One region of the Pantoea sp. y20 genome, then DNA from elsewhere that is predicted to be linked to it. Evidence: predicted binding sites of a transcription regulator. Region 1 holds the regulator's gene; each other region holds the start of a gene.
The links. Region 1 encodes PhoB, which activates phosphate uptake and scavenging genes when phosphate is short. Its sites were predicted from a motif close to CTGTCATAAAACTGNCNNAT; they were not measured.

Region 2: a site for PhoB is predicted at 1,333-1,352, ahead of ugpB (sn-glycerol-3-phosphate ABC transporter substrate-binding protein UgpB). Genes of this name have one in related genera too.
Region 3: a site for PhoB is predicted at 4,124-4,143, ahead of phoA (alkaline phosphatase). Genes of this name have one in related genera too.
Region 4: a site for PhoB is predicted at 2,325-2,344, ahead of glpT (glycerol-3-phosphate transporter). Genes of this name have one in related genera too.

The regions. Positions count from the first base shown of each region.
Region 1 covers NZ_CM142816.1:1,046,345-1,051,680, reverse strand. The annotation lists gene ACYAC5_RS04770 (cobalamin-independent methionine synthase II family protein) at 1-221, opposite strand, end outside; gene ACYAC5_RS04765 (PstS family phosphate ABC transporter substrate-binding protein) at 388-1,314, opposite strand; gene phoR (phosphate regulon sensor histidine kinase PhoR) at 1,972-3,282, opposite strand; gene phoB (phosphate response regulator transcription factor PhoB) at 3,303-3,992, opposite strand; gene sbcD (exonuclease subunit SbcD) at 4,190-5,336, shown strand, end outside.
Region 2 covers NZ_CM142816.1:346,816-352,151, reverse strand. The annotation lists gene ugpB (sn-glycerol-3-phosphate ABC transporter substrate-binding protein UgpB) at 1-1,248, opposite strand, end outside; gene livF (high-affinity branched-chain amino acid ABC transporter ATP-binding protein LivF) at 1,540-2,253, opposite strand; gene livG (high-affinity branched-chain amino acid ABC transporter ATP-binding protein LivG) at 2,255-3,022, opposite strand; gene ACYAC5_RS01560 (high-affinity branched-chain amino acid ABC transporter permease LivM) at 3,019-4,290, opposite strand; gene livH (high-affinity branched-chain amino acid ABC transporter permease LivH) at 4,287-5,213, opposite strand; gene ACYAC5_RS01550 (branched-chain amino acid ABC transporter substrate-binding protein) at 5,280-5,336, opposite strand, start outside.
Region 3 covers NZ_CM142816.1:2,468,581-2,473,916, forward strand. The annotation lists partial or broken gene ACYAC5_RS11605 (Bcr/CflA family drug resistance efflux transporter) at 187-303, opposite strand; gene ACYAC5_RS11610 (GlxA family transcriptional regulator) at 548-1,528, shown strand; gene gap (type I glyceraldehyde-3-phosphate dehydrogenase) at 1,607-2,617, shown strand; gene phoA (alkaline phosphatase) at 2,656-4,062, opposite strand; tRNA gene ACYAC5_RS11625 (tRNA-Ser) at 4,308-4,395, shown strand; gene ACYAC5_RS11630 (VasL domain-containing protein) at 4,514-5,336, opposite strand, start outside.
Region 4 covers NZ_CM142816.1:228,613-233,948, reverse strand. The annotation lists gene metR (HTH-type transcriptional regulator MetR) at 1-582, shown strand, start outside; gene ACYAC5_RS01065 (YehS family protein) at 676-1,155, shown strand; gene ACYAC5_RS01060 (carboxylate/amino acid/amine transporter) at 1,289-2,152, opposite strand; gene glpT (glycerol-3-phosphate transporter) at 2,489-3,829, shown strand; gene yigL (sugar/pyridoxal phosphate phosphatase YigL) at 3,863-4,663, opposite strand; gene pldB (lysophospholipase L2) at 4,701-5,336, opposite strand, start outside.

The DNA.
Region 1 (5,336 bases):
TCGAAGTGCCACCAAGCGCGACGGAATTCACCATCGGTAACGATCTGCAGGCCGTTGGCACGCTGCTGCTCCACAACATGGCGGATTTCGCGATCTTCAACCTGACGCAGTTGATCAGCGTTGATTTCGCCATTGGCAAACTGCACACGCGCCTGCTTGATGGCTGCGGGACGCAGAAAACTGCCGACGGTATCGGCGCGGAACGGGTTATGACGTGGCATTTTATCTCCTGGCTGAGCGCATAGTTGCGTCAGGGTATAATTTCGCTGGGTTATTTCAGCCATCTGGACGGCTATATGTCCACGAAGAATGCCACGCTGTTACCCTTTCGGCAACGGAAGAAAATTCAGCTTACATGAAACTATTTCATGTTCAGATGCACGTTCTTCAATTTCCCTCAATTGCCGCTCGCGCTTGCGCCATCTGGCTATCTGATAATGGCAGATAACCCGCTTCGCTCACCCGACGCTGACCTTGTGGCGATAACACCTGATGCAGAAAGGCATTCACCAGCGGCGGCAGCGGTTTGCCGGGTGCTTTGTTGACGTAGATATAAAGCGGGCGCGACCACGGATAGCGGCCGTTGCGAATCGATTCGGCATCCGGCATCACGCTGTCGCCGTTCGCCGTGACCACCGGTAGCATTTTCACGCCGCTGAGATGAAAGCCAAAACTGGCATAACCGATGCTGTTGGGCGTGGCGGCAACGGCTTGTACCACCGCCGCAGAGCCGGGGAATTCAGCGACATCAGCACGGAAATCACCTTTGCACAGCGCCTGCTGCTTAAAGAAGCCCCACGTTCCCGACGCCGAGTTGCGGCCATAGCGCTGGATGCTGCGCGTGGCCCACTGGCCTTCGCTCAGGCCGAGATCGCCCCAGCGCTGCGGCACCTGTTGCCCGCCGCACAGACGCGTGATGGAGAACAGCGCATCGAGTTGTTGCGGCGCGATGCGCGACAGCGGATTGTCCTGATTAACCACTACCACCAGCGCATCCATCGCCACCGGCACCGCCAGCGGCGGATAGCCGTAGCGCGCGGTAAAAAGTTGACGTTCGTCGATCTGCATCGGCCGGCTCATCGCGCCCAGCTGGGCAGCACCTGCCGCCAGCGCCGTCGGCGCAGTAGAAGATCCCGCCGCCTGCACCTGAACGTTGACGCCCGGCGACTGGCGGCTGAAATCCTCGCCCCATAATGTCATCAGATAACCCAGCGTATCCGATCCAACGCTGCTCAGATTGCCGGTTAGCATGGTTTGTTGGCCGTGTGCCAAAGCAGAGCAAAGCAGCAAGAGGGAGATCAACAGCGATTTCATTGGCGATTCCGCAATTCAGTAAGACGCCTATTCTGGAGCGGTGCGATTTATCACGCAATACATTGCGTATGGGTTGTTAATGAGGCGGGAATTGGTCTCCATGAATGGCGTAATGCTTGTCAGTTAAACCAACGACGAGTGCGCAGGCCGGTGTCACTTTTGGTCCGGCGGTCCTCGCGCCGCTTACGCGGTACCTTCACTTCGCTCGTCTGCCTGACGGACCGGCGGAGACGGGACTTCCTTGTCCCGGCTCCGCCTTTCGCCCGCGTCCTGCGGGCTCTCCTGGCTTCCTCGCTTCGTTCAGCGCTGCGGATTGCCAGGCCAAAAGTGCCCCCGGCCTGCTCATAAGCTTCAGTGCGTGTTGTTGAAAAGGACTCATTCGCTTCAGGCGCTGGCGCGTCTGCTGCGGCAAAAGGGCCATTCGCAGCGCTGAGGCTTTTACGTTGGGCCAGGAGCCTCGCGCATGGATGCGCGAGGCAGTTCGGGGTCGGCCAGGGAAGGCCGATCCGCGAACGGTCCGTCGGCACAACGTGGAAGCCGAAGGTACCGCGCTAGCGGCGCGAGGACGGCCCGTGACGCAGCAGATGTGTCAGCGCCCGCACCAAAAAGGCTTTATTAACTGATAAGTATGGCGCCATGAATAGCGATCCTACGACCTTAATTAACCCGCTCTTGCATCACGTTAGCCACAATCAAGCGTGGCGGCAGCAGGAAGCTGAAACAGGTTTCCTGATGCGGCACGCTGGTGATCTCCAGCCGCGCGTTGTGATGTCCCAACGCATGCTTCACGATCGCCAGCCCCAATCCGCTGCCGCCGGTGGCGCGCGAACGCGCTTTATCCACGCGATAGAAACGCTCGGTGAGGCGCGGCAGATGCTGCTCGCTAATGCCCGGCCCGTCATCGCACACCTTAAACTGCGCGCCTTGTTTAGTGCGCAGCCAACTGATGTCGATGCGCGTGCCATCGGGCGTGTGATTCACCGCGTTGTAGACCAGATTGGAAATGGCGCTACGTAGCTGCTCATCATTGCCGAACACTTTCAGATGCGGATCGGTATGGAAATGGATGGTGTGACGTCCCTGACTCAGCGTTTCCGCTTCACGCTGCAACAGCATCAGCATGCCCGGCACATCCACCGTCTCTTTGAGATCGATGGCCGGCGCCGCTTCGATACGCGACAAGGTCAACAACTGCTTCACCAGGCTGTCCATGCGGCGCGTCTGCTCTTGCATGGTATGCAACGCCTTGCTGCGCGTGCGCTCGTTCATCACCGAGTCGTCCATCATTTCCAGATAACCCTGCAATACCGTTAACGGCGTGCGCAGTTCATGACTGACGTTAGCAAAAAAGTTGCGTCGCGCGCCTTCCAACTGGTGCATCTGGGTGACATCACGCGCCACCATCAGCCACTGACCTTCGCTGTAAGGCATCACGCGGAATTCCATATGATGCTGATTATTGAGGATCTGCGTCAGCGGCATGTCGAACTTGCGCTGGCGGATATAGCGGGAAAATTCAGGATAACGCAGCAAATTGAGGATGTTCTGGCCGTTATCTTCCGGCCAGCGCAAGCCAAGGTGCTGCTGCGCCAGGCCGTTGCACCAGAAAATAGTGCCCTCTTCGGTGGTCAGCACCACCGCATCCGGCAGCGATTCTGCTCCGCTGCGGAAACGTTTGATCAGATTGCCCAGCTCGCGCCGCCGCCGCCGGTTGCGCAATTGCATCTGGTACAGGCCATAAAACAGCGGTTCCCAGCTGCCGCGTCCGGTGGGCGGCGTCATTGAACGATCGACCCACAGCCAGTGCGACAGACGCATCAGATTTCTGAAGTGCCAGAACATCACGCCGGTCACCGCAATCAGCAGCAGCCACGGCAGATATCCGAACAACAGACCCAACACCAGCGCAGGTAAACAGACCAGCGCCAGCTCGGTCAACAATCTCTTCCAGGAGAGTCGTTCCAGCACGGTAAACACTCCGTTTACGTTTAATAGCGGGCAGAGAAACGATACCCTGTTCCGCGCACGGTTTGAACCATGCGATCGTGGCCGGTTAATTCCAGTGCTTTACGTAAACGGCGAATATGCACATCGACGGTGCGATCTTCGACATACACATTGGTGCCCCAAACATGGTTCAGCAGCTGTTCGCGGCTGTACACGCGTTCCGGGTGGGTCATAAAGAAGTGCAGCAATTTATACTCGGTCGGCCCCATCTCCAGCGGCGTGGTTTCCGACATCACACGATGTGAGGAAGGATCAAGGCTCAGGCCCTGCATCTCAATCACCTCTTCCACCGCCATCGGTGAAATACGGCGCATCACCGCTTTGATACGCGCCATCAGCTCTTTCGGTGAGAATGGCTTGGTGATGTAATCATCCGCGCCCACTTCCAGACCGCGCACGCGATCTTCCTCTTCACCGCGCGCCGTCAGCATCATCACCGGAATGTCGCGCGTCATGGCTTCGCGCTTCAAATGCTTAATAAACTGAATCCCGCTGCCGCCGGGCAACATCCAGTCCAGCAGAATCAAATCAGGCCAGGGTTCGATCAGCTTACCAATCGCGCTGTCATAATCTTCCGCCTCAATAGGCTGGTAATCATTCTGTTCCAGCACGAAACATAACATTTCACGGATGGGAGCTTCGTCTTCCACAACCAAAATGCGCTTAGCCATTGTAACTCCTGCTAGTGTGACACCGTGTCACTGGGATTTGCGGCGCCATTATGCGTCAGTTTTGTGACACTTTTATGAAAACACCGCCCTAAGATAGATAGATAAAAAACAGAAATGTCACAATAAAATTCTGCTTTTTTTCTTTGTGATCTTAAGTGGTTATAATTCGTCTTCGCTAAATAGAGCACGGAGCAAACATGCGCATCATTCACACCGCTGACTGGCATCTCGGTCAGTTCTTTTACAGCAAAAGTCGCGCGCGGGAACATCAGGCGTTTCTCGACTGGCTGCTGGATCAGATTGTGCAGCATCAGGTGGATGCGCTGATTATCGCCGGCGACCTGTTTGATACCGGTTCGCCGCCGAGCTACGCGCGTGAAATGTTTAACCGTTTTGTGGTGGCGCTGCAGCCAAGCGGCTGTCAATTGGTGGTGCTGGCGGGCAATCACGACTCGGTGGCGACGCTGAATGAATCGCGCGAGCTGCTGGCCTGCCTGAATACGCAGGTGATAACCAGCGCCACGCCGCAGGGCGAACAGCAGGTATTAACCCTGAAGCAGCGCGACGGCGCGCCGGGCGCGCTGCTGTGCGCCATTCCTTATCTGCGTCCGCGCGACATTCTGCGTAGCCAGGCTGGCCAATCCGGCCGCGAGAAGCAGATCTCGCTGCTGGAGGCGATCGAGCAGCATTATCAGCACTGCTTTGCTGCCGCGCAGGCGCAGTGCGATGCGCAGGACGTTACGCTGCCGATCATCGCCACCGGTCATCTCACCACTGTTGGCGTGACTAAAAGCGATTCGGTGCGCGACATCTATATCGGTACGCTGGATGCCTTCCCGGCGCAGGCGTTTCCGCACGCCGATTACATCGCGCTCGGTCACATCCATCGCGCCCAGCGCATCGCCAACAGCGAGCACATTCGTTACAGCGGTTCGCCGATTCCGCTCAGTTTTGATGAGCTTGGCCGCGAGAAAAGCGTCTTCCTGCTGGAATTCAGCACCACGCTCGATACCGTTACGCCGCTAACCATCCCGCACTTCCAGCCGATGCAGATGCTGAAAGGCTCGATGGCGGAGATTGAACATCAGCTGGCGCAGTTCAGCGCGAGCGCCAGCGAACAGCCAGTCTGGCTGGATATTGAGATCACCACGCAGGAATATCTCAGCGATCTGCAACGTCGCATTGAAGCGCTCACCGAAAATCTGCCGGTCGAAGTGCTGCTGGTGCGCCGCAGCCGCGAACAGCGGCAGCGCAGCCTCGAACGGCTGGAGAACGAAACCCTGAGCGAACTAAAAGTGGAAGACGTGTTTGCTCGCCGACTGGCGCAGGAAGATCAGCTGGATG
Region 2 (5,336 bases), 700 kb from region 1:
TTGCGGTGCCTGTTTGCCGGTCCACACGCCTTCCAGCTCTTCGTCCACGACAGTACGAATCTGTGGCATGTTGCCCAGACGCATGCCTTTGGTGAACGGCAGCGGATCTTTGTTCAGCATCTGACGCGTAGCGATGTCTGCGCCGGGGTTCTTGTCATAGAAGCCCTGTTGCTTAGTCAGTTCGTATGCGGCGGTGGTGATAGGCAGGTAACCGGTTTTCTGGTGCCATTCGGCAGCGATTTCCGGCTGTGCGAGGAACTTCATGAACTCCGCCGCGCCTTTGTAGGTGTTGGCATCTTTGCCTTTCATCACCCACAGGCTCGCGCCGCCAATGATGGCGTTTTGCGGTGCGTTCGGAACGGTTTCATCGTACGGCATCATGCCTACGCCGAAGTTAAATTTGGCGTAGTGTTTGATGTCGGCCAGCGAACCGGAAGACGCGGTGGTGATGCCGCAATCGCCGTTGTAGAACTTGGCGGTGGATTCATCTTTGCGACCGAAGTAGGTGAAATCCCCCTTCTTGTTCATCGCTTCCAGCATTTCGATGTGGCGCACCTGCACCGGCTTGTTGAATTCAAGTACAGCATCGGTACCGTCAAAGCCGTTATTTTTGGTGGCGACCGGCAGCGCATGCCAGGCGCTGAAGTTTTCAATCTGAATCCAGCCCTGCCAGCCGCTGGCGTAACCGCAGGTCAGGCCGGCTTTGCGCAGCGCTTCGGCGTCTTTCGCCAGCTCCTGCCAGGTTTTTGGTGGCTGATCCGGGTTCAGACCGGCTTTTTTGAACGCATCTTTGTTGTAGTACAGCACCGGCGTGGAGCTGTTGAACGGCTGCGAGATCAGCTGGCCTTTGCTGTCGCTGTAGTAACCGGCAACGGCTGGCACGAACTGCCTGGGATCCATTTGCACGCCGGCGTCTTTAAACACCTGGTTGACCGGCACGATAGCTTTTGACGCCATCATGGTCGCCGTACCGACTTCATACACCTGCAGCAGCGCAGGTGCTTTACCGGCGCGCACTGCCGCGATACCCGCCGCTAAGCTCTGCTCGTAGTTGCCTTTGTAAGTCGGAACGATTTTGTAATCGGGATGAGCCTGGTTAAAACGTTGTGCCAGAGAATCAACTTCTTTGCCTAACTCGCCTTCCATTGAGTGCCAGAAAGGGATCTCAGTTGCAGCAAGCGCATTACCGCTGAGCGCCAGACCGAGCACGGCACTCATCAGGCGGGGACGAAGCGTAAAAGCGGACATAAGGTTTTTCCTGTGCTGTTAAGTACGCGCGAATGCGCGCATTTTTTAGTTCGCGACGTAACATGACACGGGGAAATGACGGATTAATAACAGGTTTATGACGGGGATGTGACAGGTGGGTTGGTAATGAAAACTGAGCTAATTCGTGCGTGCTCGCTGTCCCCCTCCTCGGTCCTCCCCCATTAATGGGGGAGGAAGATGCTGCTATATGTGAGTTGGGAGTGGCATGTGGCAGCGTCTCCTTCCCCCGCTTGCGGGGGAAGGCCGGGATGGGGGACAGCGAGCACCAACTTACGCGCCTAAATACGCACTCCGCACCGCTTCGTTGGACAGCAACGCTTCGCCGCTGTCCTCCAGCACCACGTGGCCGTTCTCCAGCACATAGCCGCGATCTGCCAGCTTCAGCGCCTGGTTGGCGTTCTGCTCGACGAGGAAGATGGTCATGCCCTCTTTACGCAGCTGCTCAATGGTATCGAAGATCTGCTGAATGATAATCGGCGCCAACCCCAACGACGGCTCATCCAGCAGCAGCAAACGCGGCTGGCTCATCAACGCACGACCAATCGCCAGCATCTGCTGCTCACCGCCAGACATGGTGCCCGCGCGCTGTGCTTTACGTTCTGCCAGCCGTGAAAACAGCTGATAAACGCGATCGATACGCTCCAGATACTGCTGACGCGTGGCGAAAAAACCGCCCATCGCCAGGTTCTCTTCCACCGTCATGCGCGAAAACACCCGACGGCCTTCCGGCACGATGGCAATCGCTTCACGCATGATTTTCGCGGTTTGCCAGTCGGTGATTGTTTTACCATCAAAGGTGATGGTGCCGCTGGTGGCGCGTGGTTCGCCACACAAAGTGCCGAGCAACGTGGTTTTACCCGCGCCGTTGGCACCGATCAGCGTGACGATTTCACCCTGATTGATGTGCAGATTAATGTTATGCAGCGCCTGAATCGGACCGTAATGGGCGCTGACATTCTGCAAAGTTAAAATCGGGTTTGCCATGTTACGCCTCACCTAAATAAGCACGGATCACATCCGGATTGTTACGCACCTGTTCCGGCGTGCCGTTAGCCAGCGGCGTTCCCTGATTAACCACGTAAATGCGGTCAGAAATGCCCATCACCAACTTCATATCGTGTTCAATCAGCAGCACGGAAACCTTGTGCTCACCGCGCAGTTCGGCGATCAGCTCATCGAGTTCGTGCGTTTCACGCGGGTTAAGACCCGCCGCCGGTTCATCCAGCATCAGGATTTCCGGACGCGTCACCATGCAGCGCGCAATCTCCAGACGACGCTGCTGACCATAAGCAAGGTTACCCGCCTGACGGTTAGCCAGATCCAGCAAACCGATGCGTTCAAGCCAGGTTGCCGCGCGATCCAGCGCTTCGCTCTCACCGCGACGGAAAGCCGGGGTTTTGAACAAGCCGGAGAACACGCCGCTTTTCAGGTGCTGATGCTGTGCCACCAGCAGGTTCTCAATCACCGTCATTTCACGGAACAGACGCACATGCTGGAAGGTACGCACAATGCCCATGCGCGCAATCTTCTGGCCTGGCAAACCTTGCAGTTGTTGATCGCGCAGTTTGATGGTGCCGCCGGTCGGTTTGTAGAAACCGGTCAGGCAGTTGAACACCGTGGTTTTACCGGCACCGTTCGGGCCGATCAGCGAAACAATTTCCTGTGGATGCAGCTCAAGCGCCACGTTGTTGACGGCTAACAGGCCGCCGAAGCGCATCATCAGGCCTTCAACGGCTAATAAAGGCTGACTCATGCCTGCTCTCCTTGTTTACTGCTTTTCATCTTCAGATGCGGACGCTTCATCGGCAGCAGACCTTGCGGACGCCAGATCATCATCAGCACCATCAAACCGCCGAGCACCAGCATGCTGTACTCGTTCAAATCACGCATCAGCTCGCGTGATACCACCAGCAGAATCGCTGCAAGGATCACTGCCAGCTGCGAACCCATGCCGCCCAACACCACAATCGCCAGCACAAAGGCCGATTCGACAAAGGTGAAGGATTCCGGGCTGACGAAGCCCTGACGAGCGGCGAACAGCGTCCCCGCGAAGCCTGCGAACACGGCGCTGATGGTGAAAGCCGTCAGCTTGATGCGCGTTGGGCTCAGGCCGAGCGAACGGCAGGCGATCTCATCTTCACGCAGCGCTTCCCACGCGCGGCCCAGCGGCATACGCAGCAAACGGTTGATCACAAACAGCGTCAGCACCACCAGCAGCAGCGCCACCAGATAGAGGAAAATCACGCGGTCGCTGGGATCGTATTTCAGGCCAAAGAAATCATGGAAAGTGCTCCAGCCGCCTTCACTGACGCGGCGGCCAAACTCCAGACCAAACAGACTTGGCTTGGGAATCTGCGCGATGCCGTTCGGGCCGCCGGTGAACGCGGTATTATTCAGCAGCAGAATACGCACGATTTCACCGAAGCCGAGCGTGACGATCGCCAGATAGTCACCGCGCAGGCGCAGCACCGGGAAGCCGAGCATCAGGCCAAACGCACCGGCGACTAAACCGGCCAGCGGCAGACTTTCCCAAAAACCAAAACCGTAATAGTGATTTAGCAACGCGAAGGTGTAAGCGCCGATGGCGTAGAAACCGCCGTAGCCCAGCACCAGCAAACCAGACAAACCCACCACCACGTTCAACCCGAGACCGAGCATCACGTAGATCAGCGTCAGCGTGGCGATATCGACGCTGCCGCGCGAGACCAGAAACGGCCAGATAACGGCGGCGGCAATCACCAGCGCCATCAACAGCTTCTGCTTTGGCGTTGATCCATCAAAACCCGGCAGAACAAAACCTTTGCCGCTGCGTTTGAATTTGCCCTGCACCAGCGGACGCAGCAGCTGGAAGACAAACACCACCGCACAACCCATGAAAATCCAGTTCCAGCGCACCGCGCCCGCATTGGCGACCACCAGTTTGGTGCCGTCCAGATCGAGGCGCACGCCCATAAAGAAGGTAGCGAGAATCAGCAACATCACCGTGGAGATCACGGCGTTGACCAAACCGAGGCGTTTCATACTTTCTCCACCTCCGGACGGCCAAGAATCCCGGTTGGCATCACCAGCAGCACCACAATCAGCAGCGCGAAGGAGACCACATCTTTATACTCGGTCGACAGATACGCCGAGGTTAGCGCTTCTGCAATGCCCAGCACCAGGCCGCCAATCATCGCGCCTGGAATACTGCCGATACCGCCTAATACCGCGGCGGTGAAGGCTTTCATCCCGGCCATAAAGCCAATGAATGGGTTAATGGAGCCGTAGAATTGACCGAGCAATACGCCCGCCACCGCGGCCATCGCCGCACCAATGATAAAGGTGAGAGAGATAACGCGATCGGTGTTGATACCCAGCAGGCTGGCCATTTTCAAATCTTCTGCACAGGCGCGGCAGGCGCGGCCCATGCGCGAATAACGGATAAACAGCGTCAGCGCCAGCATCGACAGGAAGGTCACCACCCAAATCACCAGTTGCATGGTGGAGAGCGTGGCCGCAAAGCCGTTGCTCTCGCCCAACGTCCACTGGCCGGTGATCAGGCTTGGCAGCGCGAGATCGCGCGAGCCTTGCGTCAGGCTGACGTAGTTTTGCAGGAAGATCGACATACCGATCGCTGAGATCAGCGCGATCAGGCGCTTAGACGATCGCACCGGCCGGTACGCCACGCGCTCGATGCTCCAGCCATAGGCGCTGGAGATGATCACCGCCATCACGAAACCAGCGGCGATCATCAGCCACGAGGTATCGATGCCCATCATCATCAGGGCGGCAATCACGATAAAGGAGACATAGCTACCGATCATGTACACCTCGCCGTGGGCGAAGTTGATCATGCCGATAATGCCGTAAACCATGGTGTAACCGATGGCGATCAGCGCGTAGGTGCTCCCGAGGGTCACCCCGTTGAACATCTGCTGAATAAAATAGAGAAACTGCTCGGACATAGTGAGGACCTGCTCTGGAGCTGAATAATTCCCTCTCCCGCGTGCGGGAAAGGGAATTTTGGGGGATTACTTAACTGCGGTAGAAGAGCCGTCTTTGTGCCATTTGAAGACACCAAATTCGAA
Region 3 (5,336 bases), 1.4 Mb from region 1:
GGGATCCTGACGTGGCTGAGCATACCCACTGAGAAAAAAACGTCAAATACAAAAAAATGTCGATGCAATCGAAAATGCTTCGACATACAACGCTTGCGGCAGCTGAACGTCACGCCGCAAACGTTAGTCTGGCTTAGCCGCTAACCCGCTCCTGCAGAGCAGCAGGATAACGTTCAACAATCACTCTGTAAGTTCCGCATCGCCGTGCAGCTCGCGCGCCATGATCGGCATGGCGGGCAGATAGATATCCGTGGAAAACGAAGTGATCACCATTAACCCACTCAGAATGAGGATAAACGGCAAACCACTCGACTTGACGGTAAAGGATTACGTACGCATTGAGGCGTGATCCATGTTGAATTCCAGCGAGATCGAATTCATCCATGTTAGCGGATGTGATTGTGAAGATAATGGCGTGAAATGACGTTGCGCCAGGGAGGAAAATCATTAATCAAAGTTGCCGCATATCGTGATCTGCTATGCCTGGAAATAATCCAGATGCCATGAGACACTCTGGCTCATCCTGTCAAAATATCTATTTCACGCCATGAAAACCTTTCTGATTATTGTGCCCGACGGCGGCATGCTGTTTGAAGCGGCGGGTATCGCCGATATCCTGATGCGCGCCAATCAGCATCTGCCGGTTGGCGTCGATCAGCAGCGCTATCGCGTCAGCCTCGCCACCACCCAATCGCATCAGGTGATCCATGGCCAATCCGGCCTCAATCTATTAGCCGACCTCAAACTGGCCGATCTCGATCCGCGCACTGCGTGGGACACCATCATGATCACCGGGCGCGGCGACAGCGTGGAAGAAGGCAATATGGTGGTCGATTTCATCAAGCTGGCGGCTCCGCAGGCGCGTCGCGTGGTGTCGGTATGTGGCGGCGCGATGCTGCTGGCGGAATCCGGCTTGCTGGCAGGTCGCCGCGCCACCACGCACTGGCGCTTGCTCGATACCTTGCAATCGCGCTATCCAGCGATTCAGGTGGAAGGCGGTCCGCTGTTTATTCAGGACGGACCGATCTGGACCTCCGGCGGCGTCAGCTCGGGCTTTGACCTGACATTAGCGCTGGTGGAAGAGGATTTCGGCTTTAGCGTGGCGCGTGATATTGCGCAGGACATGGTGATGTATCTGCGCCGTCCCGGCGGACAGATGCAGTTCAGCCGTTTTCATCTGCAAACGCCGAGCGGCATTGGCCCGATTGGTGAACTGCAGCGCTGGATCCGCGCCAACCTCGCCGAAGATCTCTCAGTCGAGAAACTGGCGGAGCGCGTCGCCATGAGCCCGCGCAACTTTACCCGCGTGTTCACCCGTGAAACCGGCGCGCCGCCCGCGCGCTATGTGGCCGAAGCGCGTCTCGCCGCCGCGCGTGAACAACTGGAACAAAGCAACGACACGCTGGATCGCATCGCGCAACAGACCGGTTTTGGCAGCAGCATCAATTTACGCCGCAGCTTTGAGCGTCAGCTGCATCTCACGCCGGGCGAATATCGCCAGCGCTTCCACTGTCGGAAATTGGCGTAAAGTGATCCTTTTTTGGCGTTTACGCCATCACACCATCGGCTTAGAGTGACTCCAGCATCTTCGGAAAAGGAGTCAATCATGACTAAGATCGGCATTAACGGCTTTGGCCGTATCGGACGTAACGTTTTTCGTGCAGCGCTGGGCAGCGATGATATTGAAATCGTCGCCATTAACGACCTCACCGACAGTAAAACCCTCGCGCATCTGTTGAAACACGACTCCCTGCTCGGCAGGCTACCGGCGGAAGTGGAAGCCGGTGAAGGCGAATTGCGCATTGATGGCAAAGCGGTGCGCGTGTTCAGCGAGCGCGATCCGGCGAATATTCGCTGGCGCGATGTCGGCGTGGATATCGTGATTGAAGCCACCGGCTTCTTCACCGAACGCGACAAAGCCGCAGTGCACATCACCAGCGGCGGTGCTAAGCGCGTGATTATCTCCGCGCCGGGCAAAAACGATGACCTGACAATTGTGCTGGGCGTGAACGATCAACGTTACGATCCGCAGCAGCACTTTGTGGTGAGTAACGGCAGCTGCACCACCAACGGCTTAGCGCCAGCGGCGGCAGTGCTGCACCAGGCGTTTGGTATCGAGCACGGTTTAATGAACACCACGCATGCTTATACCAACAGCCAGGTGCTGCACGATCAGCCGGAGAAAGATCTGCGCGGTGCACGGGCGGCGGCGTTGTCGATTGTGCCTTACTCAAGCGGGGCGGCGAAGGCGCTCGGTCGGGTGATTCCGGAGCTGGAGGGTCGATTGACCGGCTATTCCCTGCGCGTGCCGGTGCCGGTGGTGTCGATTGTGGATTTGACCGTAACGCTGAAACGCGACGTGACCGCAGAAGAGGTGAATGACGCGTTTAAAGCCGCGGCGGCAGAAGGTCCGCTGAAGGGGATTCTTGGATACAGCGACGAGCCGCTGGTATCAAGCGATTATCAGGGCGATGCCCGTTCATCGATTATTGATGGTCTCTCTACGCTGGTGATTGGCGGCAATCTGGTGAAGATTCTCGCCTGGTACGATAACGAATGGGGCTTCTCCAATCGTCTGGTGGATTTAGCGCGGTTGATGGCAAAACGCGGGTTATAAGGTATAACGGTCGCCGTTAATGGCGACCGTTATCCTGGCTACTTCAACCCCATCGCATCCTTCAGGGTAAAGAACAGATCGGTCTGATCGGTCAAGCCCACCACGTTAGCCGCATGCGGGCCGTACGCCGCAATGCGCACCTGCGTGCCGGTGTGTTCCTGCGAATCCTCTTCTGAATTGCCGTAGCTGATGGTCATCACCGCGCCATCTTTGGTATTCACCGCTTGCGTCAGACCCGGCGCTTTGGTGCCATTCTCCACGATCTGGCTGCTGTGCGCGTGGTCGGCGGTCACCACCACCAGCGTGTCGCCATGTTCGCGCGCAAAGGCTAGCGCCTGCTGCACCGCTTCATCCAGATCAACGGTTTCACCAATCTGACCGCATGGATTGGCCGCATGATCCTGCTTATCAATTGACGCGCCTTCCACCTGCAGGAAGAAGCCTTTCTCATTAGTGCTTAGCAGATCGATGGCTTTTTTGGTCATCTGCGCCAGCGTCGGTACCGAAGCCGGACGCTCTTTATTCACTTCACAGGTCACCACCGGCTTATCAATGTTGCCGTGATAGCTGGCTTTCGGTCCCTGCCAGCGCACCGGCATATTGCCGTCGGCAAACAGGCCAAGCACCGGTTTACTCTGGTCGGCCTGCTGAATGGCGTTCATGCCATCGAGATTATCAACCCACTGATAACCCAGCGCCTGTGCCTGTTCGCGCAGGGTTTTACCCTGATACTCGCCAGCTTTGGCGGTTTCGCTAAAGGATTTCGCGCCGCCGCCCAGCGTGACGTCCGCACGGGTTTTTAGCATCTGCTCGGTAATCGATCCTTTACCGCCCTGCTCCAGCGCGTTAGTCGGGCACAATTCGCTGGTTTTCTCCGGGCCGTAGCATTTGCGCGAAGTGACGTGCGCGATCAACGCTGCTGGCGTGGCATCCTGCAGTTCAGCAGTGGAAACGTTGCCGGTGGCTTTACCGGCGGCTTTCGCCAGCTCAAGAATCGTTACCTGATCTTTGCCGTTCACGTCGACGCCAATCGCACCGTTATAGGATTTGGTGCCGGTGGCCCACGCCGTGGCCGACGCGGCGGAATCCGTCACGTAATTCGGCTTGTGGGTTTTCTTATCCAGTGAATAGTGCGTGTATTGACCGGTGAGCGGCAGCGCATCAAGGCCGGGGAAGAAACCGCCTGCGCCCCGCGCCTGATTACGCGCGGCGGTGATTTCCGAATCTCCCATGCCGTCACCAATCAGCAGAATCACGTTTTTTGCGGTGCTATTACTTAATGACGCTCTTAGCGCTTCGGTCTGGTCGCCGGTGAGACGACGCGCGCCGCCGTGCTCGGTGACATCGCCGGTAGCAGCGCGGGAATAGTGTGCATCGTCTGCCACTGCCGATGTCGCGACCAGAGAAGCCAGCAGAGTAACCGTTAAGAGAGGTATCTGTTTCATTTATAAGCATCCTTTTCCATAGATATAACCAAATGTTTCCGCGGACAAGTCTGCGACAGTGCGGTGACATTTTTGTGACAGAGAGGGAATGATTTGATGACAGAATCGCCATGATGAGCAGGCCAACGGCAATACGCTCAGAGCTTAAGCGAATAGAACAAAAGGAGAAAATAGCGCTTGACCCTTTTCAGCGATCTCCCTATAGTAGCGCCCCGTTGACCCAGCGCGGTTGACAAAAAAAATGTGGTGAGGTGTCCGAGTGGCTGAAGGAGCACGCCTGGAAAGTGTGTATACGGCAACGTATCGGGGGTTCGAATCCCCCTCTCACCGCCACATTCTAAAGAAGAGCCTGAACGAAAGTTCAGGCTTTTTTTTTGCCTGTTTTCTGCAAGGGGGATTCAAACCCCCGCAGAGTTTGATAGCTGCGAATACCGGTTGGCTGCGGATTTTGTTAGTCCTGCTTTTTTGACGATGTAGCTGTCGTTTGGTAACTGGCGATAAGCTGCTTCAGGTGCATTTCCGCTTGTGATAGCTGATTCTGTGTAGCGTCATCGTCCGATTGCAGCAACACGCGCAGTTCCTCTTCCAGTGGCACCGTTCCGTTGAACGCCTGCGTCATATTGTAGACCGCTGTTTTCAGTTCGCTCACCGTCAGGTATTTGCCGCGCTGCTCGTCAAGTCCGTTCAGGCGCTGCGACAACATGTTGAGCTGCTCCATGCCCTGTTGCCATCCCTGCATTTTATCTGCTGGTATTGCTGCCGCTTTAAGCTGCTTGTTCCAGCGTGCGCTCATCGTTTTAACCGCATCCGAATCAGGCAACAACTGGCTGGCCTGCATCACTAACGCATTACCATGCTGCAGATTCCAGTCCGGCGATGCGCCCTGCAGCCAGTTCAGTTGCTGCTGCATTTGCTCCAGCCATGCTCCGTCGTTCAGCCATTCGGGGGGATTCGCCTGGAGCTCAGCCATCATTTCCGGTGTGAGAGGCGCAGCAACTGGTGATACTGAAGCCTGTAATGCCTGCTGCAACGGAGATTCCTGCTCAGTATTTTGCTCAACGAAATAGCCAGTGGCGACGATGAGTGACACGCTCAGCAGCGTCGCGCCAACGCCACTCACAAATGCCCGACGGCGCAGCCGCCTCACATCCTGTGCAGGCACACCCGGAGACGGAACGTACACCCAGCCACTGACTTCTGCACTAGCTAACGCCATTGCGGGCTTCTCAATCGGAACGACTTCAGGCAGCTTAGCCACAGCATCAGATGTTGAA
Region 4 (5,336 bases), 820 kb from region 1:
GTGGTGATGGATTTCAAATCCGGCGTGACCTTTGATCCGCAACCCGCGTTGCAACAGGGCGAGCTGGATGTGGTGTTGACCTCCGATATTTTGCCGCGCAGTGGATTGTTTTATTCACCGATGTTCGATTTTGAAGTGCGTTTGGTGATGGCACCGGATCATCCTTTGGCGCAGCTTGAGCACATTGCTCCGGAAGATATGGCCGATGAAGTGCTGATGATTTATCCGGTGCAGCGTCAGCGTTTGGATGTGTGGCGCCATTTCCTGCAGCCTGCGGGCGTCAGTCCAGCCTTGAAGAGCGTCGATAACACGCTGCTGCTGATTCAGATGGTGTCGGCGCGCATGGGCATCGCCGCGTTGCCACATTGGGTAGTAGAGAATTTTGAGCAGCAGGGTTTGGTGGTGACCAAGACCTTAGGCGGTGGTTTGTGGAGCCGCTTGTATGCCGCCGTACGCGAAGGCGAGCAGCGTCAGCCGGTAATGGAAGCCTTTGTGCGGTTTGCCCGTCAGCACGCCTGTGAACATCTGCCCTTTGTGCGCGATGCCGCGCGTCCCGGCTCACTGCAAATCACCTCATCCTGATGTTGTTGGGCGGCGAAGGTCGCCCGCGCTGTTATCCCTGCCCCGCCTGCTCTATAATGCGCCGCCTCAACCCGCGACCAAGAGAGTTTCACCATGATGAGTAACGATGTTCTGCGCAGCGTGCGCTATATGCTGGATTTGAGCGATAGCAAAGTGGTGGAGATTTTTGCCCTGGCGGGAAGTGAAGTGCCGCTGGAAGACGTGCAGGCGTGGATGAAGAAAGATGACGATGCCGCGTTTCGCAAGCTGCCAGATGTATTGATGGGCTACTTCCTTAACGGTCTGATTTTTTACCGTCGCGGTAAGAGTGAAGATGCGCCCGCGCCTTCGATTGAGCGCCGCATGAATAACAACATTTTCATGAAGAAATTGCGTATCGCCTTTGAGCTGAAGACCACCGATATTCCGGATGTGCTGCTGAAAGCGAACTTTAAGATCTCACAGGCTGAAGTTGGCGCGATTTTCCGCAACCCAGATCATAAGAATTTCCGCGAATGCGGCGATCAGATTCTGCGTAATTTCCTGAAAGGGTTGACGATGATTCATCGTCCGGGGCCGGCTAAGAAGGGTTAATCGCTTCTTTGTTCGAGCCGGGTCAGGGATAGCGCAGCAGATCGCAAAGGGAAACCACTTCCTTGTGGATCAGCCTCGCCATCCATGGCTCGGATGCTTTGCTCCACTGCCGCGCTATCCCTTCCCTTTTAGCCTATGCGTTGCTTTTCTTACCTAATACCCAGCGTTTGTGCACATAAAGGGATGCGAAAATCACGGCGGCACCGGCGAGAAAACTTGGCCAATGCGGTTTCTCCTGCCAGATCGCCAGATTCACCAGCAAGCCCGCTGGCACATGCATGTTGTTCATAATACCCAGCGTGCCAGCATCCACCTGCGTAGCGCCATAGTTCCACATGAAATAGCCCAAACCTGAAGCCGCCACGCCCAGCCACACCAGAATGCCCCACTGCAGCGACGTGGTCGGCAGTTTGTTCGGATTGCCCCACAAGCTCCAGGCGATCACCGCGATCATCACCGCGCCCAGATAGAACCACGAAAATGCGGTGTGCTGCGGCATCGGGCGAGTTTCCTGCAGGCGTTTGTAGCCCACCATGCCGATGGCGAAGCAGATGTTTGCCGCCTGTACCAGCAGCAAACCAAACCAGAAATGGTCGCTGACTTTGTCGTAACGAATAATCGCCGCACCGATTACCGCCAGTAGCGCGCTGAAGGCATAGCCGATACGCAGCGGACGTCGGCTGAGCAAATCGTAGATCAGCGTGACATACAGCGGCGTCATCACGGTGAACAGCAGGAACTCGGTCACGCTGAGATACAGATAAGCCTCAAAGCTTAATAAATACATGATGCCAAGCTGCAGCATGCCCACCAGCATATACAGCAGGATGGTGGAAGCACGGTAACCGCGCCAGCGCAGGAACGGCAGGAAAACGATGGCGGCGAGCGCCAGACGCATCAAAACAGAGAACCAGGAATCCACCTGACCTGCGAGGTATTCCCCGATCAAACTGAAGGAAAAGGCCCACAGAATGGTGGTAACGATCAGTAACAGCACGGTAACGATCTCAAAATGAACAGTGGCGCTAGTGTAAACAAACTGTCGAAATCGGGGTGAACTATCTGGTTTACAAGTGGATAAAATAACGACGAATAATTTTCATTTCTCATTTTAACGTCCGGGTAAAAATGCGCGAAATACAACATTTCCTGGTTTTTTTCGCTCTCAATTGTCATAAAACTGTAACATATGTGTCACATGTCACAGTAACTGCGCGTGACCATCACTATCCTTTGCGCGAAATGGAAACTTCGCTTTGCCATTTTTACTGCCTGTTTTTGCCCCAACCTGCTGGGAACTCATAACTATATCGCGCCCTGGAGGGCCACACTCATGTTGAGTATTTTCAAACCTGCACCGCATCGCCCACAAGTGGCCGATGATCGTGTTGATCCGCTTTATCGTCGTCTGCGCTGGCAGATTTTCCTGGGAATATTTTTTGGCTATGCCGCCTACTATTTGGTGCGTAAAAACTTTGCGCTGGCAATGCCTTATCTGGTGGAACAAGGCTTCTCGCGCGGCGATCTCGGCTTTGCGCTATCGGGCATTTCCATCGCTTACGGCTTCTCGAAATTCATTATGGGCTCGGTCTCAGACCGCTCGAATCCGCGCGTGTTTTTGCCCGCCGGATTGATCCTTGCCGCAGCGGTGATGCTGGTGATGGGATTCGTGCCGTGGGCCACCTCCAGCATCATGGTGATGTTTGTGCTGCTGTTCCTGTGCGGCTGGTTCCAGGGCATGGGCTGGCCGCCGTGCGGGCGCACCATGGTGCACTGGTGGTCGCAGAAAGAGCGCGGCGGAATTGTGTCGGTGTGGAACTGCGCGCATAACGTCGGTGGCGGTATTCCTCCGCTGCTGTTCCTGCTCGGCATGGCGTGGTTTAACGACTGGAAAGCCGCGCTGTATATGCCGGCGTTTGGCGCCATCCTCATCGCGATTATTGCCTTCGCCTTGATGCGTGACACACCACAATCTTGCGGTTTACCGCCGATTGAAGCGTGGAAAAATGATTATCCGCCGGATTACAACGAGGATCACGAGCAGGAGCTGACGGCGAAGCAGATTTTCATGCAGTACATTCTGCCCAACAAGCTGCTGTGGTACATCGCACTGGCGAACGTGTTTGTATACCTGCTGCGTTACGGCATTCTCGACTGGTCGCCGACCTACCTGAAAGAGGTGAAGCACTTCACGCTGGATAAATCCTCGTGGGCCTACTTCTTTTACGAATATGCCGGTATTCCCGGCACGCTGCTGTGCGGCTGGATGTCGGACAAAGTGTTCCGCGGCAACCGTGGCGCAACCGGCGTGTTCTTTATGACACTGGTGACCATCGCCACCGTGGTGTACTGGCTGAATCCTCCAGGCAATCCAGGCATCGACATGCTGTGCATGATTGTGATCGGCTTCCTGATTTACGGTCCTGTGATGCTGATTGGCCTGCACGCGCTGGAACTGGCACCGAAAAAAGCGGCCGGAACGGCAGCGGGCTTTACCGGGCTGTTTGGCTATCTCGGCGGATCGGTCGCGGCGAGTGCGATTGTCGGTTACACCGTGGATTATTTCGGCTGGGACGGCGGATTCATTGTGATGATTGGCGGATCGGTGCTGGCAGTGATTCTGCTGCTGCTCACCATGGTCAGTGAGCACAAGCACAAGAAACAGCTGGCATAACGAAAAAGGGCCGGTGGTGACCGGCCCTTTTTTCTAGGCGAGGAACAGTTTACGCAGCGTGTGCGGCACGGCGTCATCCGCGTTGCTGCCAATCACTTCCAGCGTCGGCAAGGTATCTTTCAAACGCTGCTGCGCATTGCGCATGATGCAGCCTTTGCCCGACATGCTGAGCATCTCCACATCATTCATGCCGTCGCCGAAGGCGATGCACGCTTTCAGCGAGTGGCCGAGCTGTTTCGCTACCGCTTCCAGCGCGTGGCCTTTGGAAACGCCGCCCGCCATCACTTCCAGACACGTTGGCAGCGAGAAGCTGACATTCACGCGATCGCCCCAGCGCGCTTCAATCGCCTGCTCCATGGGAATTAAACGCTCCGGATCTTCGCAGGTGAAGAACACTTTGCTGATGCCATCAGTCGGCAGCATGCCCGGCTGGTAAACCTGATAGTTAAACACCGATTCACGGAAATAGTCCTGCTCATCCGGACGATGACGGCTCATGAACCACTCATCGTCGCGATAGACGTGCGTCAGGATATGCTCGTCATGATATTGCAGGCCATACAGATCGCTGGCGATGTCGGCGTCAAGATTGTGGCTGAACACCAGTTCACCTGCGGCGTTGTGCACGCGTGCGCCATTAGACGTGATCATGTAAGCCGGAATGCCGAGCTTATCGCGCATCTGTCCGACGTCGATATAGTGACGGCCGGTGGCAAAGACAAAGTGGATATCACGCGCCACCAGTTCCTGCAGCGTGGTGCGCGCGAACGGCGTCAGGCGATGGTCCGGAGAGAGCAGCGTGCCATCCAGGTCGGATGCGACGATGTGATACATGTAAACCTCGGGTGTTGATATCGGAAAGTAAAATTGATTAAGCGTGGCGTTCAAAGAAATCGACCACCGCGTTTAGCGCTTCGGCACGCATCGCGTCTGTTTCAAACAAGATCTCATGACGCGCTCCTTTGATCACATACGGCGCGTTGCCCGCGCAGGGATGTCCTGCTGCGGCCATCGCCGTACAAAATAGATTTTGTGAGCGGTTATCCACCACATCATCTTCACTGGCCTGCAGCAGCAAGGTCGGCGTGGTGATGTTCGCTACCTGATTGAAGATGTCCCGCCCGGCCTGCACGCCTTCGCGCACCCAGTGATAAGTGGGGCCACCGACGCGAATTGCCGGATCGTCGGCGTAAAAACGCAGGTTACGGCGATAGCGTTCGCGGCTATGCGTCAGGCGGTTGATGCCAAACGGATTGGCGCGCCAGCGCCCGGTGCCCAGCGCGTAACCTTCACGCAGCGCCGGCAGTTTCTCGGTCCAGTCCAGAATACGGTGCGCCATCCAGTCGGGCAGCGGCAGCACAATGCCAAACATCGGCGCGGAGAACACCGCAGCATGAAACGCCTGCGGCTGACGCGCGAGAAACAGCGCTAAAATCGCGCCGCCCATCGAGTGGGCCAGCACGTAGCGCTGCTGATAATGTGGACTCACGATCTCTTTCAGATACAG